DNA from 4 places in the Streptomyces sp. NPDC002156 genome. Region 2 is predicted to be linked to each of the others. Evidence: riboswitches for the same ligand, from Rfam matches in the RefSeq annotation. Region 2 holds a riboswitch; each other region holds the start of a gene.
What was found. A riboswitch is a leader RNA that binds a small molecule or an ion and turns the genes downstream of it on or off. The one in region 2 is predicted to bind cyclic di-AMP.
Positions count from the first base shown of each region.

Region 1 (7,630 bases), on a different contig from region 2:
CTCTTCTCGCCCCAAGGGCACCCCCAGGTTTCCCGGCGGGCCGCAGGCCGATCCCGCCGGGTCGCATTTCGAGCGGCGGATCAGAAGCTTTCAGCCCCGGCGCAGCCGGGTCACCGCCGGGCAGGGTGACGCCCTGCGGCGGCTGTGGCCCAAGTGGGGCCTCGACATCGACGGCCACGCCCTCCAGCTCGGCGAGCTGTTCGGGAACGACCTGCCCGTCGTACTCGAGATCGGATTCGGGATGGGCGAGGCCACCGCACAGATGGCCGCCGCCGACCCCGGCACCAACATCCTCGCCGTCGACGTGCACACCCCGGGCCAGGGCAACCTGCTCAACCTCGCCGACCAGCAGGGCCTGACCAACATCCGCGTCGCCAACGGGGACGCCATCATCCTGCTCCGCGAGATGCTCGCCCCCGACTCCCTCGACGGCCTGCGCGTCTACTTCCCCGACCCCTGGCCCAAGAAGCGCCACCACAAGCGGCGGCTGATTCAGGCCGAGTTCCTCGATCTTGTCGCTGGTCGGCTGCGCGCCGGCGCGCTTGTGCACTGCGCCACCGACTGGGAGCCGTACGCCGAACAGATGCTCGAAGTGCTCGACGCGCACCCGGAGTTCGAGAACACCCGGCCCGGGGGCGGTTACGCGCCCCGGCCGGAGTTCCGGCCGCTGACCCGTTTCGAGGGCCAGGGACTGGAGAAGGGACATGTCGTGAACGACCTGCTCTTCCGTCGCGTACAGCAGTCGTAGAGCACTCGTAGAGCACTAGCGAACAGCGCTCATAGGGCAGCCGCCGTTAGGGTCGATGCCGTGGCCACCTTTCCCCCTTACCCGACGCATCCCAGCGGCCCCACCGACGGTCCGGTCGGCGGGGCGTTGCGGCACGCTCACTGGTGGCAGCGGCCGTGGGTGCGTTACGGCGCCCTCACCAGCCTGCTCGCGCTCTCCGGGCTCGTCATCCTCGCCCTCGTGCGCGAACAGACCGGCACCGAGGGGTTCCTGGTCGGGCTCGGGCTCGCCGTGTTCCCCGTGCCGTTGCTCGTGGCCGCGTTCCGTTGGCTGGACCGGGTCGAGCCGGGGCCCTGGCGGAACCTGGTCTTCTCGTTCGCCTGGGGCGCCTGCGCGGCGGCCCTGATAGCGATCGTCGCCAACAGCTTCGCGACGAGATGGATAGCGACCGCCACCGCCGACCCGTCCAGCGCGGACACCCTCGGCGCGACCGTCATAGCGCCCATCGTCGAGGAGTCGGCCAAGGCAGCCGCCGTACTGCTCATCTTTCTCTTCCGGCGGCGCGACTTCACGGGCATCGTCGACGGGGTCGTCATCGCCGGGGTGACCGCGACCGGCTTCGCCTTCACCGAGAACATCCTCTATCTCGGCACCGCCTTCGGCACCGACCAGCTGACCGGGGACAGCGGTATCGCCTCGGTCACCGCGGCGACCTTCTTCGTGCGCATCGTCATGTCGCCGTTCGCGCACCCCCTGTTCACGGTCCTCACCGGCATCGGCTTCGGGATCTCCGCGCTGTCGGGCGAGCGCCAGCACGTCCGCCGGGTGCTGCTGCCGCTGTCGGGACTGCTGCTCGCGATGAGCATGCACGCCCTCTGGAACGGCTCGTCGTCCTTCGGGCAGTACGGGTTCTTCGCGGTGTACGCCGCGTTCATGGTGCCCGCGTTCGGGCTGCTGACCTGGCTGGTCATCTGGACCCGGCAGCGCGAGCTGCGCACCGTGCGCGCCGAGTTGCCGGCGTACGCGCAGGCCGGCTGGCTGGCCCCGGCCGAGCCGTACGCCCTCGGCTCGATGCGCGCCCGCCGCCTCGCCCGGGAGTACGCCCGCCGGCACCTGGGGCGGCCCGCGGCGCGTGCGGTGGCGCAGTACGAGGCGTACGCCACCTCGCTGGCGTTCCTGCGCCACCGGGGGCGCCTCGGCCGGGCGCGCGCCGACTTCGTCGTCCGGGAGCAGGAGCTGCTGGGCGCACTGTGGGAGCGCAGGGCGGTGGCCCGCCCGGCTCTGGACCACGCGGCCCGCACGATCGCCCCGGCTCCGGTCCTGGTGGCCCCGCCGGTCATCTGGCCGACGTACGGGCAACAGCCGTACGCCCAGCAGCCGTACACGCATCAGCCGTACGGCCAGCAGGGGTACGGACCGACGACCCCGTACCCGGCGACGTACAACCCGTACCGCTCCTAGACCCTGCCGCCCGGATCACACCCGGGCCACGGGGCGGGGCGACACCGACACCGTCCCCACCGTGCGGCCGGCCGCAGGCACCACACCCCCGACCGACGGACGGGGGGCCGACGCGATCCGAGCGACAGACCACGCTCCGCCGCAGAGCGCGCACCCCGAAGCTCTCCCCTACCGTGCCCTCAGCCGCACACAGCCGCCGAATACACAGCACCCCAAGCCGCCCCACCCCACACGACGGGCCCCGCCCCGCCACAGGCCGAAGCCACCCCGACACCCTCCCCCACCGCGCAGCCAGCCGCACACAGCCGCCGGGTACGCCGCACCCCCAGGCCGGCGCGATCCCCGCGGCGGGCCCCCGCCATCAAGACCCGCCCCACCACAGGCCGGAACCACCCGACGCCCCCCCACGCCGCACCCAGCCGCACACAACAGCCGGGTACGCCGCACCCCCAGGCCGACGCGACCCACGGGACGGGCCCCCACCGTCAAGACCCGCCCCACCACAGGCCGGAACCACCCCGACGCCCACCCCCGCCACTCAGCCAGCCCCGCGCCCCCACCCGCAGACGAGGGCCCCCAAGCCGCCGCGCCCCATACGACAGACCCCAACCGTCGGGCGTCACGCGTCAGCCGCCAGCCGTCAGCCGCCACGCGTCAGCCGTCACACGCCGCTCAAGCCGAAACCGGAGCCGAAGCCGCCGTGAGGCGCGCAACCTCCGGCTCCGTCAGTTCCAGTTCCGCCAGCGCGACCAGTGGCGGGAGTTGCTCCACCGTGCGGGCCGAGGCGATCGGGGCCGTGACCGTCGGCTGGGCGGTGAGCCAGGCCAGGGCGACCGTGGCGACGGCCACCCCGCGGGCCTCGGCGACCTCGTCCAGGGCGGCCAGGATCCTGCGGCCGCGTTCCGTCTCCCCGTGCTTGCCGGCGCCGGCCGCCGCACGCGCGCCGTCGACCGTCGCACCGGGCCGGTACTTGCCCGTGAGGAAGCCGGAGGCCAGCGCGAAGTACGGGACGGCGGCGAGGCCCGTACGGGAGGCGATGTCCTGTCGCGCGCCCTCGTACGTGTCGCGGGAGACCAGGTTGTAGTGGGGCTGGATGGCCACGTACTTGGCCAGGCCCTCGCGGTCGGAGAAGTCCAGGGAGTCCTGGAGCCGCTCCGGCGAGATGTTGGAGACGGCGATGTGCCGCACCTTGCCCGCGGTCACGAGTTCGTCGAGGGCTCCGATGATCTCCTCGACAGGCACCTCGGGCCGGTCGAAGTGCGTGAAGTAGAGGTCGATGTGGTCGGTGTCGAGACGGCGGAGCGAGGCGTCGGCGGCGGCCTTGATGTTGGCGCCCGACAGGCCGGCGTAATCCGGGTGCTGGCTGACCTTCGTCGCGACGACGATGTCGGCGCGGTTGCCGCGCGACTTCAGCCACTTGCCGATGATGGTCTCGGACTCGCCGCCCTGGTTGCCGTCGATCCAGGCCGAGTAGGAGTCGGCGGTGTCGAGGAAGTTGCCGCCTGCGGCGGCGTAGGCGTCGAGCACCTCGAAGGACGCCTTCTCGTCGGCGGTCCAGCCGAAGACGTTGCCGCCGAGGGCGAGCGGGAAGACCTCTAGGTCCGATGATCCGAGCTTGCGAAGAGCCGTAGCAGTCATGCTCAACGTCAACGCCCGCCCCGGACGCACTGATTCCGGCAGTTCACGAACATCGCGTGAACGCCGGAATCAGTCGGAATCAGCCAGAGTCAGTCGGAATCTAGCAACGTACGGCTTACGGGTTGAGGCCCATGCTCCGCAGCCACGCCATCGGGTCGATCCCCGCGGTGTCCGAGCTGCTGGTGTGGACCTCCATGTGGAGGTGTGCCCCGGTGACGTTGCCGGTGGCGCCGACGCGGCCGATCACGTCACCCGTGTTGACCTTCTGGCCGACGCTGACGTTGATCGAGGACTGATGGGCGTACCAGATCTCGGTGCCGTCCTCGAGGGTGAGGATCGTGCGGTAGCCGTACGAGCCGCTCCAGCCAGCCTCGGTGATCGTGCCGGTGTGGACCGCCTTGAGCGGGGTACCGGTGGGAGCAGCGAAGTCGAGGCCCGTGTGGTAGCCGGAGGACCACAGCGCACCGGACTGACCGAAGGTCGAGGTGATCGTGTACGAGGAGGTGGGCAGCGTGTACTGCTTGGCCAGCTCGGCGAGCCGCGCGGCCTCCAGCTTGGCTGCGGCTTCCTCGGCGGCCTTCTTCTTCGCGGCGGCGGCCTTCGCGGCGGCCTCGCGCTTCACCTGGGCGGCCTCGGCGGCGGCCTTCTTCGCGGCGGCGTCCTGGGCGGCCTGCTGGACCTTGGCCTCGGCCTGGTCCTTCTGCTGCTCGGCCTGGAGGATGATGCGGGCGCGCAGGGCCTCACCCGCGTCGCTGGTGCCCTGCTCGGTCTCCTCGGAGGTGACCCCGACGCTGCTGAGCGCGTTGGGGGAGCCCTGGGGCTCGGCGTCCGCGTCGTCGTCGCCCGCGAAGGGCGAGCCGACGGAGGGCAGGTCGGGCATGGAGATGGAAACCGGCGGCTTGCCGGTCTGCGCGGTGGCCATACCGGCCCCGCCGACAGCGGCTATGACGCCGACGCCGAGAACGGTGGAGCTGCGGGCGAGTCCTCCGCCGCCGCGCTGCTTGCCGACGCGGTGCCGGCCGCGAACCGGACGAGTGGTGTCCGCGCTGGGATTCCACTCCTCCCAGGGGCCCTCGTCGGTGCGACGGCTGCCGAAGCCGAAGGTCGGGATCTTCCCGTCCTCGGTCTCGCTGCTGCGCTGACTCGGTACGAACGGGGCCTCTGGGGCGGCCGAGTTTGACGCCACGTGGGCGTGCTCCTTTCCTTCCTTCTCGCCTACCGGGTTAGCTGACGGGTTCGGAGCAGGAAGGTCTCCTACGCGCGTATACCTGCCGTGTCGCCACGGCGGTGGACGAGCGATTCACCCCAAGTTGGTGGTTCCCCGGTTCCCTCGCGGGATTCGGCGCGTGCGCACGGAGCCGACTCTTGTGACGGCTGGGACGACCGCGCTGCGTTATCGAACGTTAATAGACCAGGGCCCCGTATTCCAAGCCGTTCCCGTTGATCGTTAACGCTTTTCCCGAGGACGTTCCGGGTCACCACCGGTGAAAATCGGGCGAGTTGACCGTGTCCTAAGTGACTGCTGAGTTTTGACTGTGTGTCAGATGTTATGCGGAGCGGGACCGTTCACTCACCCTTGGTGACAACTGATGAGAACTCGCGAACTTGAGCACCTCAAGAGCTGATGGGACGGCGTACGGCGAGCAGCGCCATGTCGTCCGTCGTACCGCCGCCCGAGTGCCGGCGCACCTCGTCGGCGAGCGCGGCGAGGAGGGTGGCCGGAGCGTGGAAGACCCGGCCCGCGAGCCGGTCGGCCGGGTCGAAGAAGACGCCGTGCCCGTCACGGGCCTCGGACAGCCCGTCGGTGTGCAGGAGCAGGATCGCGCCGCCGGGAAAGGGCGTCGTCTCGGCGCGGTCGGGCCCGCCGCCGAGGTCGCCCATGCCGAGCGGCAGCGCGGGTTCGGCCGGGGTGAGGACGCGCAGGGTGCCGTCGGTGTCGAGGAGCAGGGGCGGGGGGTGACCGCGGTTGACGACGCGTACGGTCCCGTCGCCGTGCGGGAGTTCGGCGAGTACGGCGGTGGCGAAGCCCTCACTGGCCTCCAGACCGCCCCGCCGGGCACCCTCACGGGCGAGGGCCCGCTCCAGCCGCTGGGCGACCGCCTCCAGGGTCGCCTCCTGCTCGGCGGCCTCCCGGAACGCCCCGATGACGACGGCGACGGCCGCCACGGCCCCCATCCCCTTGCCCCGCACGTCCCCGAGGACGAGCCGCAGGCCGTACGGGGTGTCCTGCACGGCGTACAGGTCGCCGCCGATGAAGGCACCCTCCTGGGCGGCCTCGTACCGGGCGGCGATCTCGAAACCGCCGATGCGCGCGTCCGGTTCGGGCAGTACGGCGCGTTGCGCGGCCTCGGCGATCTCGTGGGCCGTGGCGAGGCGGCGGTCGCCCCTGCGTACGACCCGGTTGATGACGACGGCCAGGACGGCGACCGTGGCCACGGTGATCGTCTCGGTGATCGTGTCGGCGTCCAGGGAGAACCCGAAGCGGAGGTGGACCAGGAACTCGGCGAGGAGCGCGGCGGCGCCGGTGACCGTCGTGGTGCGCAGCGAGGAGAGCGGGGCCGCGATGAGGGGGGCGGCCGTGAAGAAGGGGACCGCGGTGAAGGCGCGCGGGGTGGCGACGTCGTAGATGATCCCGGCGACGATCAGGATCGCGGGCAGGACGCGGACGAGGGTCCGCACCCGGGAGACCACCACCGCCTCGTCCGGCGATCCCGGCTCTCCCGACCGCGCCACTCGTCTCGTCTCCCGCTTCCCGCCGATCACCCGTCCCGTCGGTCCAGGTTTTCGGGAGCGGCCGAGGAGAGCGAGCGGGGTGGACCGACCGGGCTAAGAAGAAGAGTGGGGCGGACGAAGAAAGAGGACGGCCCCGGAAACGACTCAGGGCCGGAAACCAATTTCTTGGTTTCCGGCCCTGGGCCTTCAGTAGCGGGGACAGGATTTGAACCTGCGACCTCTGGGTTATGAGCCCAGCGAGCTACCGAGCTGCTCCACCCCGCGCCGCTGAACACAACTATACGCCATCTGCGGGACCCTCATCACCACGTTGATCACCACGCTTGATCGTCAGTCGGGCAGGTGGGCGTTGGGGGCCTTGGCCCGCTCCTCGTACTCGGGGAGGACGACGACCTCGACACCCTCCCCCGCGAGCAGGCCGTTTCCGTCGGCCGCAACCACGAAGGTGTCGGGCTCACGCCAGGCGGTCACCACCCGGCGGACGCCGGCGTCGAGGATCAGCCGGGCGCAGGGCGCGGGGCGGGAGGCACGGCGGGCGCAGGGTTCGAGGCTGCTGTAGACGGTGGCCGTCGGGAGCCGGGGGTCGGCCGGGTCGAGCTTGGCGAGGGCCGCCTCCTCGGCGTGCACGACCTGGTCGCCGCCCTCCCGGGAGTGCCCGCGCGCCAGCTCCGTACCGTCGGCGGCCACGATCACCGCGCCGACGCTGAACGCCGTGCGCGAGGGCGGACACAGCTCGGCCAGTTCGCACGCCAGTGCCAGCCAGTGCCGGTCGGCGGCGGCGGGGAGCGGGCCGGCGCCGGGCGCGGTGGGCTCGTACCGCATGAGCACGACGTCCTCGATCCGCCGCGTCTCCACGAGCCGGAGCCGGCCGCCCTGGTAGGCGCCGGGGCCGAAGAGGCGGGGGGCGTCGGGGTCGCCGACGAAGAGGGGCGCGAGGACGAGCTGGAGTTCGTCGGCGAGGCCCTGCTGGAGGAGCTGGGTGTGGACGGTGCCGCCGCCCTCGACCATGAGACGCCGCACACCGCGAACGTCGTACAGGTGTTCGAGCAGGGCCCGCCAGTCGAGGGGTCC
Region 1 covers NZ_JBSFDA010000189.1:5,161-12,790, reverse strand. The annotation lists gene trmB (tRNA (guanosine(46)-N7)-methyltransferase TrmB) at 1-748, shown strand, start outside; gene ACWCRB_RS42555 (PrsW family glutamic-type intramembrane protease) at 809-2,188, shown strand; gene ACWCRB_RS42550 (aldo/keto reductase) at 2,861-3,826, opposite strand; gene ACWCRB_RS42545 (M23 family metallopeptidase) at 3,942-5,012, opposite strand; cyclic di-AMP (ydaO/yuaA leader) riboswitch at 5,024-5,181, opposite strand; gene ACWCRB_RS42540 (PP2C family protein-serine/threonine phosphatase) at 5,441-6,559, opposite strand; tRNA gene ACWCRB_RS42535 (tRNA-Met) at 6,750-6,823, opposite strand; gene ACWCRB_RS42530 (dihydrofolate reductase family protein) at 6,890-7,630, opposite strand, start outside.
Region 1: another riboswitch for cyclic di-AMP. It lies ahead of ACWCRB_RS42545 (M23 family metallopeptidase); the one in region 2 lies ahead of ACWCRB_RS23805 (NlpC/P60 family protein).

Region 2 (7,630 bases):
GTCCGTGTGCTCGGGCGCGCGCGGTTCCCCTTTCTCCGTGGGCGGTGGAGTTGCCGCGGCGGGTGCGGCATCCTGCGGCCCGGCGCCCGAGGAAGGGCGCGGGCCGGAGCCGGGTCCCGGACCCGTCGCGGCGTGTGCGTGATCTGTCATGCGTCCATGTTGGCGCTTGAGGCGGCTCGGCGGCAGTCGGGATGACCCTGGGCGAACCCTGATATCGGCCCTGACGCGGGGCGGGGGAAGCGTTCGAGGGCAGACGGGCCTGAAGATCAGGGGAGTCTCGGGGGCCGACCCTGATGCCCGGGCCTGCCGCTCGTGTGAACATCGATGGCATGCCGGAAGCCGCAGCGTTGCCACTCGTCGAACCGCGGCCCTCGCGCAAGCTCTACCGCAGCAGCGACGGACGCTGGCTCGGAGGCGTGGCGCGAGGGCTCGCCGGGCATCTCGGGCTGCCGGTGATCTGGCTGCGCCTCATGTTCGTCGGCCTGTTCATGGCGGACGGACTCGGTGCGCTGCTGTATGCGGCCTTCTGGTTCTTCGTGCCGCTCGGTGTCGGCGGCGTCGACGCCCAGCGGCCCCCCTCCCTCGTCAGCGCGGAGACCTCGCCGGACGGCCGTCGCAGACTCGTCGCCCGCAAGCCGGACAAGGGGCAGATCGTCGCCCTTCTCCTCATGGTCGTCGTGGCCATGGTGTTCGTCGGCAATGTGAATCTCGGCGGGGGCGCCAAGGCCTATCTGTTCCCGACCGTGCTCGTCGCCGCAGGTGTCGCCCTGGTCTGGCGCCAGGCGGACAACGCCCGGCGGGCCCGCTGGATGGAGGTCGGCAGCCGCAGGCGCACGCTCACCCTCGTCCGTGCCGCCGCCGGCGTCATGCTGGTCACGGCCGGAGTGTCCGGCATCTTCGTCCTGCAGGGCTCCGCCGCCCATCTCGGCTCGGTCCTGCAGGCCGCGCTCGCGGTGCTGGTCGGGATAGCGCTGCTGGCAGGTCCGTATCTCGTCCGGATGACCCAGGACCTCTCCGAGGAGCGCCTGATGCGCATTCGCGCCCAGGAGCGTGCGGAGGTCGCCGCCCATGTGCACGACTCGGTGCTGCACACCCTGACCCTGATCCAGCGCAACGCGGAGAGCGCGAACGAGGTGCGCCGCCTCGCCCGCGCCCAGGAGCGCGAACTGCGCAACTGGCTCTACAAACCGGAGGGCACCGGAAAGGAAGAGGCCGACGAACCCGACACCCTCGCCGAGGCGGTGCGGCGCAGTGCGGCGGAGGTGGAGGACAAGCACGGTGTCCCCATAGAGGTCGTGGTCGTCGGCGACTGCCCGCTCGACGACAGAACCGGCGCACAGATGCAGGCCGCGCGGGAAGCGATGGTGAACGCCGCCAAGTACGGTGGCGAGGGCGGTGCGGTGCAGGTCTACGCCGAGGTCGAGGGCAGGACGGTCTTCGTGTCCGTCCGGGACCGCGGACCCGGCTTCGACCTCGACTCCATACCCGCCGACCGCATGGGCGTCAGAGAATCGATCATCGGCCGCATGGAGCGCAACGGCGGTACGGCGCGGCTGCGCGCGGTACCGGATGGCGGCACAGAGGTCGAGCTGGAGATGGAGAGGGCGGAGAGTACGTCATGAGCGAGGCACAGGGGGAGAACAGGCGGACCGGTTCGGCCGGTTCGGCGGAGTCGGCCGAACCGACAGTGGCTGCCGAACCCACCACCGCACCCGCCGAAGGTGCGCAGTCCGGTGATCCTGCCGGCAGCGGCAGCGGCAGCGGCACTGGTGACGCGGTCGGGCGGCGGGTGCGGGTGGTGCTCGTCGACGACCACCGGATGTTCCGTACGGGGGTTCAGGCCGAGATCGGGCAGACCGAGCGGACCGGTGTCGAGGTCGTCGGTGAGGCCGCCGACGTCGACCAGGCGGTCACCGTCATCACCGCCACCCGGCCCGAGGTGGTCCTGCTCGACGTCCATCTGCCGGGCGGCGGCGGGGTCGAAGTCCTGCGCCGCTGCGCCCCGTTGATGGCAGATCCCGAGCAGCCGGTTCGCTTCCTGGCGCTGTCCGTCTCGGATGCGGCGGAGGACGTCATCGGTGTGATCCGCGGCGGTGCGCGGGGATACGTCACGAAGACGATCACCGGCACGGATCTCGTCGACTCGGTCTTCCGCGTCCAGGACGGCGACGCGGTGTTCTCGCCGCGGCTCGCCGGGTTCGTTCTCGACGCGTTCGCGTCCACGGACGCCCCGCCGGTGGACGAGGACCTCGACCGCCTCACCCAGCGCGAGCGGGAGGTACTGCGGCTGATCGCCCGGGGCTATGCGTACAAGGAGATCGCCAAGCAGCTCTTCATCTCCGTGAAGACGGTGGAGTCGCATGTGTCGGCGGTCCTCAGGAAGCTCCAGCTGTCGAACCGGCACGAGCTGACGCGGTGGGCCACGGCCCGGCGGCTGGTGTAGTCAGGCCACCCTCGTGGCGCCCGCGAACGGCATCTCGTCCAGAGGTGCCACCCGTACCGGCGCCGACGGGTTCGGGGCGTGGATCATCTGACCGCGGCCCACGTACATACCCACATGACTGATGCCCGAGTAGAAGAACACCAGGTCGCCGGGGAGGAGTTCGGACTGTGAGACACGTTGGCCGGCGTTGATCTGGGCGTAGGTGGTGCGGGGCAGGGAGATGCCCGCGGAGCGGTAGGCGGCCTGCATGAGGCCCGAGCAGTCGAAGGCGTCCGGGCCGGTGGCGCCCCACACATAGGGGCTGCCGAGCTTCTGGTAGGCGTAGGAAACGGCTGCAGCCGCACGGGAGTTGGGTGCCTCGGCGACTCCGGAGGTCCCGGACGCCCCAGTGGCGTCGGTGGCTCCCGCCGCCCCCAGCTCGTCCCGAGCGCTCCCCGACGACCGCGAAGCATGCGCCCCGCCCCAGCTGCCACTGCCGCCGTCCGCCGCGGCGAGGCGGGCACGTTCCTCCGTGCTGAGGCGGGACAGCAGCTGGCGGGCCTCGCCCAGCTTTCCGGTCACCGTCTTCTTGTGGCGGTTCAGCTCGGCCTGGCGTGACTTGAGGGTGGTCAGCTCGACGTGGGCGGCTCCGCGCAGCTGCTCGATCTCCCGCAGCTGCCGGCGTACGCGGGTCACGTCCGAAGCCTGTCTGCTGTCCGCCCGTTCGGCGAGGGCGGCGCCGGCGAGATAGCCGTCGGGGTCGTCGGAGAGGGCGAGTTGCAGTGCGGGGTCGAGTCCGCCGGAGCGGTACTGCGCCGCGGCCATCGAACCCAGCGCCTCCCGCGCCGAGTTGAGCCGGTCCTCCTTGCGGGCCGCCTCGTCCCGCAGGTTCCCCAGCCGCCGCTCCGCCCGCTCGGCCCTCTCCTTCGCGCCGTTGTACTTCTCGGTGGCGACCTCCGCCTCCTCGTACAGCTTGTTCACCTTGGCCTCGACCTGGGCCTGGGTGAGCTGTGGCTCGGCGTACCCGATGCCGTCGAAGCCGGTCGCCGTCGCCGCGCCCGCGAGGGCGATCGTGGCGGCGGTGCGGGCCGTATTGCCGTTGAGCGAGCGCTGTCGGGGCTTGCGGTGCGCTGCCACCGGGGCGTCACGTCCTTTCGTACGACCGCCACTGCGTCGACCGCCGGAAGGCTGCCTGGGAAGCGGACCCAGGAGGGCGGTTGCGCGTCCGGCGGCGGCCCGCACAGGGGGAACGGTCCGCCGCCGGACTTTCTCGGCGGTGGTGTCCGACTGCCGCCCCTGGCCCGGGCGGCGGTGGGGAGCCGGTCACCTGGTGGAGGACGCTAAACCGGAGTGTGACGTGGGGGTAACGCCATGTACGGAACTGGCGTGAGCCGACCACCGGGTGACCGCATCCGACCGTGATCGCGCTCCGGCGCCGCCGACTTCACGCAGACGGCTGACCGATGAGGAGGTTTGGGAGGCACGTGGCGATTACACGGTGCTATGGGGTGCATATATGCGAGGTCTTGGGGTGTCGTGCGAGGCACGCCGGATGCCCTGCGAACGCCCTTCACCCCAGCCCGGTGTCATGCGGCGCGGGAGCCTCTGATTAGGCTCCGGGCTCATGGACGTACTCATCCATCTCTTCGTCGGCCTGCACATCATCGGCATCGCCTCGCTGCTGGGCGGGTTCCTCACCCAGATGAAGGCGATGGGGCAGGGCACGGCCCGCTTCGTGCCGGCGATGCTGCACGGCGCGTTCACCATGCTGGTCACCGGCGTCGCCCTGGTGGGCCTCAACCAGGCCGACGACCAGACGGTGAACAACGTCAAGATCGGCGTGAAGCTGGCCCTGCTGATCGTGATCCTCGGCCTCGTCTACGTGAAGCGGGACGACGAGACCGTGGACAAGCGGCTGTTCGGCCTGGTGGGTCTGTTCACGACGGCGAACATCTTCATCGCGGTGCTCTGGACCTGATGAGAGCCGCCCGACCTGCCCGTCAGGCCGGGCGCACCACGCTGTGGATCGCCGACTCGCCGTCGTAGAAGATCGATTCCTCACGGACGTACGCACCCGGCTTCGGGGCGTGGATCATCATGCCGTTGCCGATGTAGAGGCCGACGTGGCTGATGTCGTCGTAGAAGAAGACCAGGTCGCCGGGTTGGATGTCGGAGAGGGAGACCGTCGTGCCCGCGTTCACCTGGTCGTAGGTGGTGCGCGGGAGGGTGACTCCGGCGGCCTTCCAGGCGGCCTGGGTGAGGCCGGAGCAGTCGTACGAGTCCGGGCCCGTCGCGCCCCAGACGTACGGCTTGCCGACCTGTGCGCGTGCGAAGGTGAGGGCCTTCTCGGCCTTGGCGGCGTACGAGGAGTCGGTGACCGTTGTCGTCGACGTGTCGGAGGAGGTGCTGCCCGTCGGCTGCTGGGCCGCCGCGGCCGCCGCCGCTTCCTGCTGGCGCTGCTGCTCCGCCGCCTGCTGCTGACGGGCGAGTTCCTGCGCCTGACGGCGGGCCTCCGCCTGCTTCTCCCGCTCGATCGCCGCTAGCCGTAGCTTCTCCTCGGCGGTGAGGCGGGAGAGGAGCTGGCGGGCCTGTGCGAGCTTCGTCTGGACGGTGGTCTTGGTCGTCTGCAGGTCGTCCTGGGACTCCGTGAGCGATTCGAGGCTCGCGGTGGCCTCCTGGCGCATCTGCGTCGTCTCGGCCTGCTCCGTGATGTACTCGTCGACCGCGTCCTTCTGGCGGGCGGTCAGCCGGTCCATCAGCTGGTTCTGGTCGAAGTAGTCCTGCGGGTCGTCCGCGAGCAGGAACGTCGCCGTGTCGGGGGCGGCCGACCCGGTGCGGTACTGGGCCGCGGCGAAGGAACCGAGCTCCTCGCGCGCGTCGTTGAGCTTCTGGGTGCGCTGGGCCACGTCGTCCATCAGGGTGTCGACGCGCTTGCGCTGCTTGGAGGTCTTCTCCTTGGCGGCGTTGTACTTGTCGGTGGCCGACTCGGCCTGGCGGTAGAGGTCGCCGACCTTCGCCTCGACCTCCTCCATGCTCGGCTTGTCGTCGGCCGAGGGCGCCGGGGGAGTGGCGGGCTCCGTGGGCGCGGCGTTGGCGGTCTGGGACAGCAGGGCGACGGAGGTCAGGGCCGCCGTGGCGAAGGCGGGGGTCCGTATGCCTGCTACGCGCGTCCCCGTAGGACGCGACTTGCGGTGCGACGACGCCAAGGGAGGCGACTCCTTCCACGTACCGCCTACCGGGTTAGCTGTCGGGTTCGGGCGGGTGGTTCGGAAGGGTTGCCCTACGGTCCTTGCCCTGGACGGCAGTCGGACCGATTCACCCCAAGTTTTCGGTGGGTCCCCGGCTCCTGCCGCACAGGGCGGCACGATCGGACTCGGCGGAGGCCGCGCGGCCCGGCGATGTTCGCCGGTGGGGGTCGAGCGGCCTGGAGGGCACGCTAACCAATTCGTGTGGCCCCTGTGAAGGTTGATGACCGCTATGCCCGATACGTTTTTGTGACCTCAACCTTAAACACGGGTCACCGGAGTCGATCTGGAGGAATGTGTGACGTTAGGTCCGCAATTGACGTGTTCATCCCGATCAGCGATCCGCTGTCCGGACAGGACGGAGGATGTTTTCGGGGTGGCGGCCGGTTGTCAGTGGGGGAGCCTAGACTCGGAGAGCGATGAGCAGCCTCTTTGACGACAGCTTCCTGGCGGACCTCCAGGGCCCTCGTGCCCATGAGGAGGAGCCCCCGCCGCCCGAGGACGAGCATGTGCCGGAGCCCGTTCCGGACGACCTGTTCGGCGGGCAGTTCGACGCGCCGCCGGACCGGGACGCGTACTACCGCGACGGCGCCCCACGCCCCGTGGTGGACCCGGCCGCGCTCCTGGACGGGTTGAACGAGAACCAGCGCGCGGCCGTCGTGCACGCCGACACCCCCCTGCTCATCGTGGCGGGCGCAGGCTCCGGCAAGACACGTGTACTCACGCACCGCATCGCGTATCTGCTCGGCGAGCGGGGCGTCCACCCCGGCCAGATCCTCGCGATCACCTTCACCAACAAGGCCGCAGGCGAGATGAAGGAGCGCGTCGAGCAGCTCGTCGGCCCGCGCGCGAACGCGATGTGGGTGATGACGTTCCACAGCGCGTGCGTACGGATCCTCCGGCGGGAGAGCAAGCGGCTCGGCTTCACGTCCTCCTTCTCGATCTACGACGCGGCCGACAGCAAGCGCCTGATGGCGCTCGTCTGCCGCGACCTGGACCTGGACCCCAAGCGCTTCCCGCCCAAGTCCTTCAGCGCGAAGATCTCCAACCTGAAGAACGAGCTGATCGACGAGGAGGACTTCGCCGCCCAGGCGAGCGACGGTTTCGAGAAGACCCTCGCCCAGGCGTACGCGATGTACCAGTCGCGGCTGCGCGAGGCCAACGCGCTCGACTTCGACGACCTGATCATGACGACGGTCAACCTGCTGCGCGCCTTCCCGGACGTCGCCGAGCACTACCGCCGCCGCTTCCGGCACGTACTCGTCGACGAGTACCAGGACACCAACCACGCCCAGTACGCGCTCGTACGGGAACTCGTCGGCACCGCCGAGCACCCGGTGGACGTACCGCCCAGCGAGCACGACCTGCGCCCCGCCGAGCTGTGTGTCGTGGGTGACGCCGACCAGTCGATCTACGCCTTCCGGGGCGCGACGATCCGCAACATCCTCCAGTTCGAGGAGGACTACGCGGACGCGACGACGATCCTGCTCGAACAGAACTACCGTTCCACGCAGACGATCCTGAGCGCCGCCAACGCCGTCATCGAGCGCAACGAGTCCCGCCGCCCCAAGAACCTGTGGACCAACGCGGGTGCGGGCGCGCAGATCACCGGCTACGTCGCCGACACCGAGCACGACGAGGCACAGTTCGTCGCCGAGGAGATAGACCGACTGACGGACGCGGGCGACGCGAAGGCGGGCGATGTCGCCGTCTTCTACCGGACCAACGCCCAGTCCCGTGTCTTCGAGGAGATCTTCATCCGCGTCGGCCTGCCCTACAAGGTCGTCGGCGGCGTCCGCTTCTACGAGCGCAAGGAGGTCCGGGACGTCCTGGCCTACCTGCGTGTCCTCGCCAACCCGGAGGACTCGGTGCCGATGCGGCGGATCCTCAACGTCCCCAAGCGGGGTATCGGGGAGCGTGCCGAGGCGATGATCGACGCGCTGTCGCAGCGCGAGAAGATCAG
Region 2 covers NZ_JBSFDA010000059.1:42,806-50,435, forward strand. The annotation lists gene ACWCRB_RS23780 (PspC domain-containing protein) at 1-150, opposite strand, end outside; gene ACWCRB_RS23785 (ATP-binding protein) at 330-1,622, shown strand; gene ACWCRB_RS23790 (LuxR C-terminal-related transcriptional regulator) at 1,619-2,443, shown strand; gene ACWCRB_RS23795 (NlpC/P60 family protein) at 2,444-3,559, opposite strand; gene ACWCRB_RS23800 (hypothetical protein) at 4,047-4,400, shown strand; gene ACWCRB_RS23805 (NlpC/P60 family protein) at 4,423-5,628, opposite strand; cyclic di-AMP (ydaO/yuaA leader) riboswitch at 5,637-5,811, opposite strand; gene pcrA (DNA helicase PcrA) at 6,087-7,630, shown strand, end outside.

Region 3 (7,630 bases), on a different contig from region 2:
AAGACGCCGTGGGTACGGGAGATCACGGCGGCGCAGGCGGCGCAGGGCACGGCGTGACGGCTACGGCGTAACGGTTGTCCGTACGGGTGTGCGGGCGCCGATGGGGCCCGGGGCCCCTGGCCTGTGGATAACTCTGGGGCTGTCGGTGGCGTGCGTTACGTTCGGATGGTGAACGCAACCAGCGGCTTCGAGACCGCTCCGGAGACGGGGACCGACCCCGGTCGTGTCGTCCTGCTCACCACCAGCCACCGGGTCGCGCCCGGCCTGCTGTCCTGGCCCGCCTGGCAGACGCTGCACGCGGCCGACCGGGTGCTGTGCGCGGACGGCGGGCATCCGCAGCTGCCGTACCTCCGGGAAGCCGGCATATCGGTCGAGGAGGCCTCCCCGACCGCCGAAGCGCTGATCGACGCCTGCGCCGGCGGCCGGACGGTCGTGGTCGTCACGACGGGCGAGGGCGACCCGGCCCTCACGGACGGCCTGGCGCGCCTGGCGGGCTCAGGGCGCGTCCGGATGCCCGACCTGGAACTCCTCCCCGCCTCCTACGACCTCCCCGGCGCCCGCCTCCTCGACCTCGTCCAGGTCATGGACCGCATCCGCCTGGAGTGCCCCTGGTCGTCCCGCCAGACCCACAAGGGCCTCGCGAAGTACGCCATCGAGGAGGCGTACGAACTCGTCGAGGCGATCGAGGAGGGCGACCAGGACGAGCTGCGCGAGGAACTGGGGGACGTGCTGCTCCAGGTCGTCTTCCACGCGCGCATCGCGGAGGAGGGGAGCGAGGAGGACGGGACCGCCCCCTTCTCGATCGACGACGTCGCGGCCGGCATCGTCACCAAGCTGATCCACCGGCACCCGCACGTCTTCGGCGACGAGACGGCGACGACGCCGGAGGAGGTGAAGGAGCACTGGCTGCGCACCAAGGCGGTCGAGAAGCGGCGGGAGTCGGTGACGGACGGTGTGCCCATAGGCCAGCCGGGCCTCGCCCTGGCCGCGAAGCTGGCGTCGCGGGTGCGGACGGCGGCCCTGGACGTCCCGCTGCCCCAGGGCGAGGGCATCGGGTACGAGCTGCTGGAACTGGCGGTACGGGCGGAGGCGGAGGGCGTGGATCCGGAGGCGGCGCTGCGGGTCGCTGCGCGGGCTTATCGGGATGCGGTGCGGGTGCGGGAAGGGGTGGCGGAGGTGACTGGGGAAGGGTGACGGGGGAGGGTGACGGGGGCCTGATCGCTCCGACGGTTTGTCAGTACCGTTGTCCCACGGTGGTGTTGAGTCGTGGGGGCATGAGTGGAACGCTCGATGAACGAGCTGGCGGCCGAGGGTGCCAGGACACTGGTCGATGGGCTCAGGTCGGCTGAGTGGGAGCGGGTACGGGACCGGTTCGTGGAGTGGTTCACGCTGCGTGGGCAGGACGAATGGGTCCATGAACTCCAGAGCCTGAAAGGGCCGTTGGGGCCTCGTACGGGGTCCGGGAAGCTGGAATGGCGCTTTCGGCTGAGCGAGGGCCTCGCCGACGCGTGGGACGTGGACGGCTCCGACGAACTCGCCGCCCTCATCAGGGAGTTCGACGTGCCCGCGCGGCCCGAGGAACCGGCACCCGCTCCGGTGCCCGCCACGCCGGGCGACCGCTTCGACTTCCAGGGGATCACCGTCAACGGGCAGTTCGTCGGTGTACAGCACGTCCAGCAGGCGCCGGGTGCCGCTCCTCGGCCCGGGTCGGTGGACTGGCCGCCGGCGGAGAGCATGGCGCCGCTGGCGTACGGGGTGCGGCCCACGCGGCGAGGCAAGGGGCTGCCTCAACTGCCGCCGTACGTCGAACGGGACGCCGATCCGGCGGTCAACTCGGCGGTGGAGACGGCCGCTTCGGAGGGTGGGCTGGTCGTCGTGCAGGGGGACGCGTATGTCGGCAAGTCGCGTACGGCGCTCGCGGCGATGGCCCGAGTGCTCCCCGGCGTACGGGTGTTCGCGCCCGCCCGGCACGAGAACCTGCGAGGGCTGCCCGCCCTGCTGAGAGGCATGCCGGGCGAACGTTGCGCGGTGTGGCTCGACGACCTCGACGGTCACCTCGGAGCCGACGGCCTGGAGCCGAGGCTGCTGGCGCAGTTGGCGGCACAGGGGGTTCCTGTGATCGCGACGATGAGAGAGGACACGTACGACAAGTTCCGCAGGTTGTCCCGGGGGCGGGTGCTCGACCTGGCGCAGATCGTGGAACTGCCCCGGGACTGGAGTCACGGGGAGAGGAAGCGGGCGGGGGCGACCGAGGACCCTCGGCTGACGGATGCTGCCCGCCGGTGCGGGGCCGAGGGCGTGGCTGCCTATCTCGCGGTCGGTCCGATGCTGTGGGAGGAGTGGCAGCGGGCTCGGCGCGCGGACCGGCATCCGCGCGGGTACGCCCTGGTCCGGGCGGCCGTTGATCTGGCTCGGTGCGGACTGCGGGGTCCGCTGCCCAAGGACCTTCTCGTGGAGGCGCACGAGGCGTACGAGGCCGTGGCCGGTCTGGAACGAGAGTCCGTGGACGACGCCCTGGCCTGGGCGGCGGAGAAGCGGGACGGCGTGCTGCGGATGCTGCGGAGAAGCAGCGCGAGCAGGTGGGAGGCGTCCTCCTACCTGGTGGACACCGCGTCCCGGGACGAGGCGCTTCCGGCGGTGGACGGAGCGGTGTGGTGGGTTGCCCTGGGGGCGGCCCGGGCTGATGCGGCGTACGACTCCGAGATGGTCGTGGCGGGGGCGCGGGAGGCGTTTCGGGCGGCGGCCGAGGCGGGGGACGGGCGGGCCATGTTGGATCTGGGACGGCTTGCCGAGAGCTTGGAGGAGAGAGAGGAGGCCGAGGCCTGGTTCCGGCGGGCGGCGGAAGCCGGACTGGTGGGGGCGGCAGGGCGGCTGGGGCAGCTGCTGGTGAAGCGGGGAGACCACAGGGAGGCGGAGCCGTTCCTGGAGACGGCCGCGGAAGCAGGGGACCGTCTGGCGGCGGTACTGCTGGGGAGGTTGCTTGCGGACCGGTCGGAGCAGTGGTTCGAAGCAGGGGGATTGACGGATCCGGTGATGGTGAACCGGGTGCTCCGGCTGGCCGGTTATATCCCTGAGACGTCGGACCGCGACGTGACCGGGGAGAAGGACGGGGCTCCTGTGGGAGAGGACTGGCTTCTCGACATGCCCGGCAGGGCGTGGCTGCGCACCATCCGCTGGGCCAGCGGTAGGCCCCTAGACCCTCCCGATACCGTCACCCAGTGACCAACCAGCCCCCCGCCACACCCCCGACCCCCGCCCCCGAACTCTTCACCTGGGAGTTCGCGACGGATCCCTACCCCGCCTACGCCTGGCTCCGTGAGCACGCGCCCGTGCACCGGACGAAGCTCCCCAGCGGGGTCGAAGCCTGGCTGGTCACCCGTTACGGCGATGCCAAGCAGGCCCTCGCCGACCCCCGGCTCTCCAAGAACCCCGCCCATCACGACGAGCCCACGCAGGCCAAGGGCAAGACCGGTATCCCCGGTGAGCGCGGCGCCAACCTCATGACCCATCTGCTCAACATCGATCCGCCGGATCACACACGACTCCGTCGGCTCGTCGCCAAGGCGTTCACGCCTCGCCGCGTCGCCGAGTTCGCGCCCCGGGTGCAGGAACTCACCGACGACCTCATCGACCGGTTCGCGGCACGCGGCTCCGCCGATCTCATCCACGAGTTCGCCTTCCCGCTGCCCATCTACGCGATCTGCGACCTGCTGGGCGTACCCCGCGAGGACCAGGACGACTTCCGGGACTGGGCCGGGATGATGATCCGGCACGGGGGCGGGCCCCGGGGCGGGGTCGCCCGGTCCGTGAAGAAGATGCGGGGCTATCTCGCCGAGCTGATCCACCGCAAGCGCGAGGCGCTGACCGACGTACCCGAAGCCGGTGAGGATCTGATCTCCGGGCTCATCCGCGCCTCCGACGAGGGCGAGCACCTCACCGAGAACGAGGCCGCAGCCATGGCCTTCATCCTGCTGTTCGCCGGTTTTGAGACCACAGTCAACTTGGTAGGGAATGGGCTGTATGCCCTGCTTACTCACCCTGAGCAGCGTGCGCGCCTCCAGGCCTCCCTTGCCCTCAAGGAATCCGCCCTCCTCGAAACCGGCATCGAGGAACTCCTCCGCTACGACGGCCCCGTCGAGCTGGCCACCTGGCGGTTCGCCACGCAGTCGCTCAGCATCGGTGGGCAGGACATCGCGGTCGGCGATCCCGTCCTTGTCGTACTCGCCGCCGCCGACCGGGACCCGGCGCGGTTCGCCGATCCTGACGTCCTTGATCTTGGCCACCGGGACAATCAACACCTCGGATACGGCCACGGCATCCACTACTGCCTCGGCGCCCCGCTCGCCCGCCTGGAGGGGCGGAGTGCGCTGGCCACCCTCCTCACGCGTCTCCCCGATCTCCAACTTGCCGTGGAGCCGAGCGAGTTGCGATGGCGGGGCGGGCTCATCATGCGTGGACTGCGCACCCTGCCCGTCGAGTTCGCGCCGGTTCGCGAATCGGGGCATACGCCACCAGTGGTGCCGTAGAAGATCACGGGAAGGTGACACTCCCTCAACAATGTGATCTTCACGTGATCTGCGCGGCATTAACTTGTGACAAGTGATCGTCTGTCGATACGTTCGAGCACTAGTGCGACGCACTGGCGGCGTTCGTCGGCATCCGTCGCACCGACCCCCGCTGTCTCGTGAAAGGCACCCGCATGCTCTCCGGGAACGGACGTCACCGTCGCCCCCGTCAGGCCCCGGCTCTGCTTGTCGCGGCCGGCGTGACCGGCTCCGCCCTCGCCATCCCGCTGCTCGCCGCGAGCGGCGCGAGTGCGGCCAGCGGCACCACGTGGGACAGGGTCGCGGAGTGCGAGAGCGGCGGCGCCTGGAGTGCCAACACCGGCAACGGGTTCTACGGCGGGCTCCAGCTGACCCAGGCGGACTGGGAGGCGTACGGCGGTCTCGCGTACGCCCCGAGCGCCGACCAGGCCAGCCGTTCGCAGCAGATCGCCGTCGCCGAGAGCGTGCTCGCCGACCAGGGCGCCGGGGCCTGGGAGGCCTGCGCGCTGCTGTCCGGGCTCGGCAAGGACACTAGTGCGGCCGACGTCGACACGGGCGTGGCCGGGGAGGAGGGCGACGCATCGTCCTCGTCCTCGACGCCGAAGTCGACTTCGACCTCGGCGTCGCCCACGCCCTCCGCCTCGCCCTCGGTCGAGTCCGCCGAGTCCTCGCCCTCCGTCAAGGCGACGACCGACTCGGCCGAGTCGACCCCTTCCTCCTCGGCCCCCTCGTCATCGAGCAAGGAAACCCCACAAGAAACTGACAACTCATCCACTGGTGCGACAAAGGATGAGGAACAGGATAACTCCGGGCAGAGCGCGGAGGGCTCGTACGCGGTCCGTCCCGGCGACACCCTCTGTGGCATCGCCGACTCCCTTGGCGTCGAGGGCGGATGGTCCGAGCTGTACGCCGAGAACCAGGACCTCCTCGGTGCTGACCCGAATCACATCCTCCCCGGTCAGACCCTCGAAGTCGGTGCCTAACCGGGGCAAAAGCAGCCGGAGTTCACGTCCTGCTTCGTGCTGAATGTCCGTTATAAATGCAGTGAGAGATAGGTCTCAGAAGCCCTGATCGTCTTTGTATTTCGGAGGATCACCTGTTTACGGTCGTCAACGCCCGCCACAGTGGGCCCCGCCGGTCGCAACGCCGAATCCTGCCAACGGCCGAACGGGAACAGTCGTCGCTTTCAAGCGCCGTAGGCAGGAGCGGGGGACCCAAGGTAAGTGCCGCACCGGGCAGTTGGCCGGAGCGGCTTGGGGTTAAGTCGTGCGTCCAGTGACTCGGACGTACGGCCGGGCAACTCAACCGGCCCGAACCCGACAGCTCACCTCGCAGGCGTCGGTGAGGGGATCACGCATGCTGTTTTCCGGTAAGGGCAAGCACCGTCGTCCGTCCAAGGCCACCCGCGTCGTCGCCATCGCCGGTGTGACCGGTGCCGCGGTCGCCGCTCCGCTGCTGGCGGCCGGCTCCGCCTCCGCCGCCACCTCCGCCGAGTGGGACACGGTCGCCCAGTGCGAGTCCGGCGGCAACTGGTCCATCAACACCGGCAACGGCTACTACGGCGGTCTGCAGTTCTCCGCCTCGACCTGGGCCGCGTACGGCGGCTCGGCGTACGCCTCCACCGCCGACCAGGCCTCCAAGTCCCAGCAGATAACCATCGCCGAGAAGGTCCTCGCGGGCCAGGGCAAGGGTGCCTGGCCGGTCTGCGGCACGGGCCTGTCGAGCGCCGCCTATGACGGCGGCAGCAGCAGCTCGGACAGCGGCACGAGCACCAGCACCGGTACGAGCGAGACCACCACCCGCTCCACCGACGAGCAGTCGGCCTCCCGTTCGCAGGAGCGGCCCGCCGCGAAGAAGACCGTCACCACCCCGACCGGCAAGAAGGTCGAGAAGGGCGACGGCGAGTACAAGGTCGTCACGGGTGACACCCTGAGCGAGATCGCCGAGGCGCACGACGTCAAGGGCGGCTGGACGAAGCTCTTCCAGCTGAACAAGGACATCATCGACGACGCCGACTTCATCTACCCGGGCCAGCAGCTGCACCTCAGCTGACCCCGGTCACCTGCCCGCCGGCACATCCCCCAAATAACAGTCGGCTCGAAGGTGAACCACAGCGCCCTCACATCCGTGCCCTCCATAGTGAAGGCCTCGTGAGGGTCACCCCCGTCCCCCACGGGGCTCCCCGCTCCGGTGCGTGTTCCCCCGTACGCACCGGAGCGGGGCTTTTTGTTTCCCTGAGGAACAATGTTTACCCTCGGTTCGGTCCATGTTCCGTCCATGGGGTGGTCGGACGGCTGGCCGATCGGCCTCGGCCGGTTAGGCTCATCCCGCAGGGCCGCGAAAAAGCCCCGCGTACCCGCGTCACATCCCAGAAGGAGATGCTCGTGCCGTCCATCGACGTCGTCGTAGCCCGGGAAATCCTCGACTCGCGAGGCAACCCCACCGTCGAGGTCGAGGTCGGCCTCGATGACGGCAGCACCGGTCGTGCCGCCGTCCCGTCCGGCGCCTCCACCGGAGCCTTCGAGGCCATCGAGCTGCGCGACGGTGACCCCAACCGCTACCTCGGCAAGGGTGTCGAGAAGGCCGTCCTCGCCGTCATCGAGCAGATCGGCCCGGAGCTCGTCGGCTACGACGCCACCGAGCAGCGGCTGATCGACCAGGCGATGTTCGACCTGGACGCCACCGACAACAAGGGCTCGCTCGGCGCCAACGCCATCCTCGGCGTCTCCCTCGCCGTCGCCCACGCCGCCTCCGAGGCCAGCGACCTCCCCCTCTTCCGCTACCTGGGCGGCCCGAACGCGCACCTGCTGCCCGTTCCGATGATGAACATCCTCAACGGTGGCTCCCACGCGGACTCCAACGTGGACATCCAGGAGTTCATGATCGCCCCGATCGGCGCGGAGTCCTTCTCCGAGGCGCTGCGCTGGGGTGCGGAGATCTACCACACCCTCAAGAAGGTGCTGAAGACCAAGGGCCTGTCCACCGGTCTCGGCGACGAGGGCGGCTTCGCCCCGAACCTGGAGTCCAACCGCGCCGCGCTCGACCTCATCATCGAGGCCATCAAGCAGGCCGGCTACGTCCCCGGT
Region 3 covers NZ_JBSFDA010000150.1:1,853-9,482, reverse strand. The annotation lists gene ACWCRB_RS38725 (SurA N-terminal domain-containing protein) at 1-57, shown strand, start outside; gene ACWCRB_RS38720 (nucleoside triphosphate pyrophosphohydrolase) at 166-1,194, shown strand; gene ACWCRB_RS38715 (hypothetical protein) at 1,291-3,222, shown strand; gene ACWCRB_RS38710 (cytochrome P450 family protein) at 3,219-4,526, shown strand; gene ACWCRB_RS38705 (transglycosylase family protein) at 4,700-5,527, shown strand; cyclic di-AMP (ydaO/yuaA leader) riboswitch at 5,726-5,897, shown strand; gene ACWCRB_RS38700 (transglycosylase family protein) at 5,901-6,596, shown strand; gene eno (phosphopyruvate hydratase) at 6,929-7,630, shown strand, end outside.
Region 3: another riboswitch for cyclic di-AMP. It lies ahead of ACWCRB_RS38700 (transglycosylase family protein); the one in region 2 lies ahead of ACWCRB_RS23805 (NlpC/P60 family protein).

Region 4 (7,630 bases), on a different contig from region 2:
CATGTTTACGGGATGTTGCGAAGTCCTCACACGTTCCGGACGGTCTCCGCCGCCCGGAAAGCGCAGCCGGTGCGCGCCGGTCGCCCGCTCGGTGTGCAGCGCCGTGACGGCTCGCGCCCGCTCACTGTCGCCGCGTGCCACGGCGTCCACGATCGCCCCGTGCTCGGTCCAGGACTCGACGGGGTTGGCCGGGGCCTCCACCGCGTACATCCAGGCGATCTTGTGCCGGAGCTGGGTGAGCGTCGAGGTCAGGGCATGGCTTCCGGAGGCCTGGGCGAGCGTCTCGTGGAACCAGCCACCCAGGGAGCGCAGGTCCTCGCTGTTGCCCCTCCTGGCCCGCTCCTGCCCCAGCCTGACCAGGCCGCGCAGCACTTTCAGATGGGCCTCGGTGCGTCGCTGGGCGGCCCGGGAGGCACCCAGCGGCTCCAGGAGCATGCGCATCTCCAGCAGGTCGGAGGCCTCCTGCTCGGTCGGTTCCGCGACGCACGCGCCCGCGTGCCGCCGGGTCACCACGAAGCCCTCGGCCTCCAGGGTGCGCAGGGCCTCGCGGACGGGGACGCGCGAGACGCCGTACCGGCGCGCGAGCAGTTCCTCGGTGAGCCGGCTGCCGCGCTCGTAGACACCGGCGACGATGTCGTCCCGGATCGCCGTGCATACCGAGTGCGCCGGAATACGCATGTCCGACCTCCGCTTTAATCCCCGTGAAACGTCGACGATTGACGTGTGTTCAGTGACTCTATTGCAGAGAACCGGAATTTCCGACGGCGGGCCGGAATCCAGGGATATTTTTTGGACACAGGGCCGCCGGAAACGCCGAAAGCCCCGGCTCGGGGAGCCGGGGCGACGACAAGAGATGCGCGTGGCTGTCAGACGTTCACACCGTGCGAGCGGAGGTAGGCGACGGGGTCCATGTCCGAGCCGTACTCCGCGGTCGTGCGGGCCTCGAAGTGGAGGTGCGCACCGGTGACGTTGCCGGTGGCCCCGGAGAGACCTATCTGCTGGCCCGGGGTGACCGTCTGACCGACGGACACGTTGATGGACGACAGATGACCGTACTGAGTGTACGTACCATCAATCATCTTGATCACGATGTTGTTGCCGTAGGCGCCGCCCCAGCCCGCCTCGACGACGGTGCCGGAGCCCACCGAGTGGACGGTGGTGCCGGACGATGCGTGGAAGTCGATGCCGGTGTGGCTGCCGGAGGACCAGACGGCGCCGCCCGCCTTGTAGCCGGTCGAGATGTACGAGCCGGAGATCGGGGCGACGAAGGTGTTGAGGCGCTTGCGCTCGGCCTCGCGGGCGGCGCGGGCCTCCGTCTCGCGTGCCTCCTTGGCCCGCTCCTCCGCCTCCTTCTTCGCGGCGGCCAGGGCGCGTTTCTCGGCTGCGACGGCCCGCTTCTCGGCGGCGGCCTTCTCTGCGGCCTGCTCCTGGGCCGCGGCCTGCGCGTCGATCTGGTCGGCGAGCGTCTCGCCGATGGAGATCACCGGGGTGAGGCCGGTCTGCTCGACGGCGGACTCCCCGGCGAGCGCCGGGGCGGCGAGGGTGCCGACGACGCCGGTGGTGGCGAGGGCCGCGACTCCGGCCGCGCGGACGGTCGTACGGGTGACGAGACTGGGGCGGCTGGGACGACGGTGCTTCCCGGTGGCGCGGGTGAACGCCATGTAGTGGCTGGTCCTTTCCTTCCTTCTCGCCTACCGGGTTAGCTGACGGGTTCGGAGCAGGAAGGTCTCCTACGGACCCCCTCGCTGGGCGCGCGGGCGTCCGATTCACCCCAGGGACTGCACAGTGTGGGTCCCCGGCTCCCCTGGCTCGCGCCATGTGGGGACTCGGCGATGACTGTCCGGGTGCCGCGGCTGCGGCGTAGTGCGTGACGGACAGCCGGACCGACGCTAAGCCGCGTAACTTTCAATCAACAAACCGATCACGGGTTTTGTAGCGCATGCCACAGGTCAGACGGTCAACCTCTCCATCAATACGGGCAACTTGCCCATCAATATGGACAAGAGGGGCCCGGTGACGCTTCCGTCACCGGGCCCCTGTCGTGCATCACGGTGCCGCTACTCGGCGGGTACGACGCTCACTTCGCCGATGCCGAGGGCCCTGACGGGCTCCTCGATCGTCGCCGCGTCACCGACGAGGACCGTCACCAGCCGGTCCACCGGGAAGGCGTTCACGGCCGCCGCGGTGGCCTCCACGGTGCCGGTGGCGGCGAGCTGCCGGTACAGCGTGGCCTGGTAGTCGTCGGGCAGGTGCTGCTCGACCTGGTCGGCCAGCGTGCTCGCCACGGCCGCCGCCGTCTCGTACTTGAGCGGGGCGACACCCACCAGGTTCTGCACCGCGACATCGCGCTCGGCGTCGGTGAGCCCCTCGGCCGCGAGTGTGCGCAGCACCTTCCAGAGGTCCTCCAGGGCGGGACCGGTGTTCGGTGTGTCGACGGAGCCGCTGATGGCGAGCAGCGCGGCGCCCGTGCCGTCCGGGGCCGAGCGCAGGACCTGGCCGAACGCCCGCACACCGTAGGTGTAGCCCTTCTCCTCGCGCAGGACGCGGTCCAGGCGGGAGGTGAGGGTGCCGCCGAGGCAGTACGTGCCGAGGACCTGGGCGGCCCAGACACGGTCGTGCCGGTCGGCGCCGATGCGGCCGATGAGCAGCTGGGTCTGTACGGCGCCCGGGCGGTCCACGATGACGACGCGGCCGGTGTCGTCGGCGGTCACCGGCGGCACGGGCCGCGGCTGGGCCGTCGAGCCGGTCCAGGCCCCCAGGGTCTCGCCGAGCAGCGCGTCCAGGTCGACGCCGGTGAGGTCGCCGACGACCACGGCGGTGGCCGTGGCGGGGCGGACGTGCCTCTCGTAGAAGGCGCGTACGGCCGCGGAGTCGATCTTCGCGACCGTCTCCTCGGTGCCCTGGCGCGGCCGGGACATGCGCGAGGTCTCCGGGAACAGCTCCTTGTAGAGCTGCTTGGCGGAGCGGCGGGCCGGGTTGGCCGTCTCGTGCGGGATCTCGTCGAGCCGGTTGCGCACCAGCCGCTCGATCTCGCTGTCCGCGAACGCGGGTGCCCTGAGGGCGTCGGCCAGCAGGCCGAGCGCCTTGGGGAGCCGCGACACGGGGACTTCGAGGCTGAGGCGGACGCAGGGGTGGTCGGCGTGCGCGTCGAGGGTGGCGCCGCAGCGCTCCAGTTCGGCGGCGAACTCCTCGGCGGAGTGCTTGTCGGTGCCTTCGGAGAAGGCCCGGGCCATGATCGTGGCCACGCCGTCGAGACCGGCCGGCTCGGCCTCCAGAGGAGCGTCGACGAGCACCTCGACGGCGACGATCTGCTGGCCGGGGCGGTGGCAGCGCAGAACGGTCAGGCCGTTGTCGAGCGTGCCGCGTCCGGGGGCCGGGAAGGCCCAGGGCCTGGCTTCGCCCGCCTGGGGCTGGGGGTGGAACTTCATCGTGGTGAGCTCGGTCACTTGGCCGCCTCCTCGTCCTTGTCGCCGGCTTCGACCGTGGCCTCGGCCTCGGGGTCCTCGGGGGGATCCGCGTCCTCGGCGGTCTCTCCGGCGACCGGCTCGTAGACGAGCACCGCGCGGTTGTCGGGGCGCAGCCGGTCCTTGGCGGCCTGCTGGACCTCCTCGGCGGTCACCTCCAGTACGCGCTGGACGGCGGTCAGCGCGAGCTGCGGGTCGCCGAACAGCACGGCGAAGCGGCACAGTTCGTCGGCGCGGCCCGCGACCGTGCCGAGGCGGTCCAGCCACTCGCGCTCCAACTGGGCCTGGGCGCGCTCCATTTCCTCGGCCGTGGGGCCCTCGGCGGCGAACCGCGCGAGCTCCTCGTCGACGGCGGCCTCGATGACCGGCACCTCGACGTCCGCGGAGGTCTTCACGTCCAGCCAGCCCAGGGAGGGCGCTCCGGCCAGCCGCAGCAGGCCGAAGCCGGCCGCCACCGCCGTACGGTCCCGCCGTACGAGCCGGTTGTAGAGGCGGGAGGACTCGCCGCCGCCGAGGACGGTGAGCGCCAGGTCGGCCGCGTCGCACGCGCGCGTGCCGTCCTCCGGGAGGCGGTAGGCGGCCATCAACGCGCGCGCGGGGACCTCTTCGACGACGACCTCGCGCAGCTGCTCGCCGATGACGTCGGGGAGGGCGCCGGAGCGCGGCGCGGGCTTGCCGTCGTGCCCGGCGATGGAGCCGAAGTACTTCTCGACCCAGGCGAGCGTCTCCTCGGGGTCGATGTCCCCGACGACCGACAGGACGGCGTTGTTGGGCGCGTAGTACGTGCGGAAGAAGGCGCGGGCGTCCTCCAGGGTCGCCGCGTCCAGGTCCGCCATCGAGCCGATCGGCGTGTGGTGGTAGGGGTGGCCCTCCGGGTAGGCGAGGGCGGTCAGCTTCTCGAACGCCGTCCCGTAGGGGACGTTGTCGTAGCGCTGCCGGCGTTCGTTCTTGACGACGTCCCGCTGGTTCTCCATGGACTCGTCGTCGAGGGCCGCGAGCAGCGAGCCCATGCGGTCGGCCTCCAGCCAGAGGGCGAGCTCCAGCTGGTGGGTGGGCATGGTCTCGAAGTAGTTGGTGCGCTCGAAGCTGGTGGTGCCGTTGAGCGAGCCGCCCGCGCCCTGGACCAGTTCGAAGTGGCCGTTGCCCTTCACCTGGCCCGAGCCCTGGAACATCAGGTGCTCGAAAAGGTGAGCCAGGCCCGTACGGCCCTTGACTTCGTGGCGTGACCCGACGTCGTACCAGAGGCACACCGCCGCGACCGGGGTCAGGTGGTCCTCGGAGAGCACCACGCGCAGCCCGTTGGCGAGGCGGTGCTCTGTCGCTGTCAGGCCGCCGGAGCCTGCCTCGGCTGTGGCCGTGTGACCCATGGGCATGTACGTCCCTTCGATCGCGGATGCGGTTGTTGCAACCGCTGATTTCCTGCCGGTCCTGCCACTGTATGCAAGCGTGCGGAGTGCTGGCGAAGTTCCCGGCGGACGTACGCCGACAGCGAGATTCCGCAGCGTCGGGGCGGTACGTTTCAGCAACGGCGCCCACCGCCCAACACCGCCGCAGGGACGGGCCTTGGTCCGCGTTGTCAGTGCGGCAGTCCACAATGGTCCGCGTCAGATCCCGTTCACGTCCCAGCAAGACACCGACTCAAGCACCCCGTAAGCGAACGACCAGGAAACAGAAGGAGCCGGCAGCGATGGCCCGCCGCAGCACGAAGACCCCGCCGCCCGATGACTTCGAGGAGCGGATCCTCGACATCGACGTCGTCGACGAGATGCAGGGCTCCTTCCTCGAGTACGCGTACTCGGTCATCTACTCCCGAGCCCTCCCCGACGCCCGTGACGGCCTCAAACCCGTGCACCGTCGCATCGTCTACCAGATGAACGAGATGGGCCTGCGCCCCGACCGCGGCTATGTGAAGTGCGCCCGTGTCGTCGGCGAGGTCATGGGTAAGCTGCACCCGCACGGCGACTCGTCGATCTACGACGCCCTGGTGCGGCTCGCCCAGCCCTTCTCCATGCGTGTGCCGCTGGTCGACGGCCATGGCAACTTCGGTTCGCTGGGCAACGACGACCCGCCGGCCGCCATGCGGTACACCGAGGCCCGGATGGCCGACGCGACGTCCCTGATGACGGAGTCGATCGAAGAGGACACGGTCGACTTCGCGCCGAACTACGACGGCCAGGAGCAGGAACCGGTGGCGCTGCCCGCCGCCTTCCCGAACCTGCTGGTGAACGGCGCGTCGGGTATCGCGGTCGGTATGGCCACGAACATGCCGCCGCACAACCTGGGCGAGGTCATCTCGGCCGCCCGGCACCTGATCCGCTATCCGAACGCGGACCTCGACACCCTGATGCGGCACGTCCCGGGCCCCGACCTGCCCACCGGCGGCCGGATCGTCGGCCTCGCCGGCATCAGGGACGCGTACGAGACGGGCCGCGGCACGTTCAAGATCCGCGCCACGGTGTCGGTGGAGAACGTGACGCCGCGACGCATGGGCCTGGTCGTCACCGAACTGCCCTTCACCGTCGGCCCGGAGAAGGTGATCGCCAAGATCAAGGACCTGGTCGGCGCGAAGAAGCTCCAGGGCATCGCCGACGTCAAGGACCTCACCGACCGCAACCACGGCCTGCGTCTGGTCATCGAGATCAAGAACGGCTTCGTGCCGGAAGCCGTCCTGGAACAGCTCTACAAGCTGACGCCGATGGAGGAGTCCTTCGGCATCAACAACGTGGCGCTGGTGGACGGCCAGCCCCTAACGCTCGGCCTCAAGGAACTCCTGGAGGTCTATCTCGACCACCGCTTCGAGGTCGTGCGGCGGCGCTCGGAGTTCCGTCGCGGCAAGCGCCGCGACCGGCTGCACCTGGTCGAGGGCCTGCTCACCGCGCTGGTGGACATCGACGAGGTCATCCGGCTGATCCGCTCCAGCGACAACTCCGCACAGGCGAAGGAACGCCTGATGGAGCGCTTCGGCCTGTCCGAGATCCAGACGCAGTACATCCTGGACACCCCGCTGCGCCGGCTGACCCGGTTCGACCGCATCGAGCTGGAGTCCGAGAAGGACCGGCTGGCCGCCGAGATCGCGGAGCTGACCCGGATCCTGGAGTCGGACGCAGAACTCCGCAAGCTGGTCTCGACCGAACTGGCCTCGGTGGCCAAGAAGTTCGGCACCGACCGGCGTACGGTCCTGCTGGAGTCGGCCGGTGCCGCCACCGCCGCCGCGGTTCCGCTCCAGGTGGCCGACGACCCGTGCCGGGTGCTGCTGTCCTCGACGGACCTGCTGGCGCGTACGGCGAACGGCGAGCCGTTCCCGGCGGACGAGGACGGCCGACGGACGAAGCACGACCTGATCGTCTCCGCGGTCCCGGCGACGGCGCGGGGCGAGGTGGGCGCGGTGACGTCGGCCGGCCGCCTGCTGCGCATCAACGTCATCGACCTGCCCCAGCTCCCCGACACGATGTCGGCGCCCAACCTCTCGGGCGGCGCCCCCCTGTCGGAGTTCCTCTCCCTGGAGGACGGCGAGAAGGTGGTCTGTCTGACGACGCTCGACGAGTCGTCCCCGGGCCTCGCGATCGGCACAGAACAGGGCGTCGTCAAGCGGGTGGTCCCCGACTATCCCTCCAACAAGGAGGAGTTGGAGGTCATCACGCTCAAGGAGGGCGACCGGATCGTCGGCGCCGCCGAGCTGCGTACGGGCGAGGAGGACCTGGTCTTCATCACGGACGACGCCCAGTTGCTGCGTTTCCAGGCCGCCCATGTCCGTCCCCAGGGCCGCCCGGCCGGCGGTATGGCCGGCATCAAGCTGACGGACGGCGCCAAGGTGATCTCGTTCACGGCGGTGGACCCGGCGGTGGACGCGGTCGTCTTCACGGTCGCGGGCTCGCGCGGCACGCTGGACGACTCGGTGCAGACGACGGCGAAGCTGACCCCGTTCGACCAGTACCCGCGCAAGGGCCGCGCCACCGGCGGTGTCCGCTGCCAGCGGTTCCTGAAGGGCGAGGACTGTCTGTCCGTGGCCTGGGCGGGCCCGGCACCGGCGCGCGCGTCCCAGAAGAACGGCATGCCGGCGGAACTCCCCGAGATGGACCCGCGCCGCGACGGCTCGGGCGTGTCGCTGCCGAAGACGGTGGGCGTGGTGACGGGCCCGCTGTAGACGGGCCCGGCGCAGGTCAGCC
Region 4 covers NZ_JBSFDA010000009.1:111,369-118,998, reverse strand. The annotation lists gene ACWCRB_RS06935 (GntR family transcriptional regulator) at 1-678, opposite strand, end outside; gene ACWCRB_RS06930 (M23 family metallopeptidase) at 867-1,661, opposite strand; cyclic di-AMP (ydaO/yuaA leader) riboswitch at 1,675-1,842, opposite strand; gene ACWCRB_RS06925 (M16 family metallopeptidase) at 2,058-3,446, opposite strand; gene ACWCRB_RS06920 (M16 family metallopeptidase) at 3,443-4,837, opposite strand; gene ACWCRB_RS06915 (DNA gyrase/topoisomerase IV subunit A) at 5,152-7,608, shown strand; gene ACWCRB_RS06910 (CobW family GTP-binding protein) at 7,625-7,630, opposite strand, start outside.
Region 4: another riboswitch for cyclic di-AMP. It lies ahead of ACWCRB_RS06930 (M23 family metallopeptidase); the one in region 2 lies ahead of ACWCRB_RS23805 (NlpC/P60 family protein).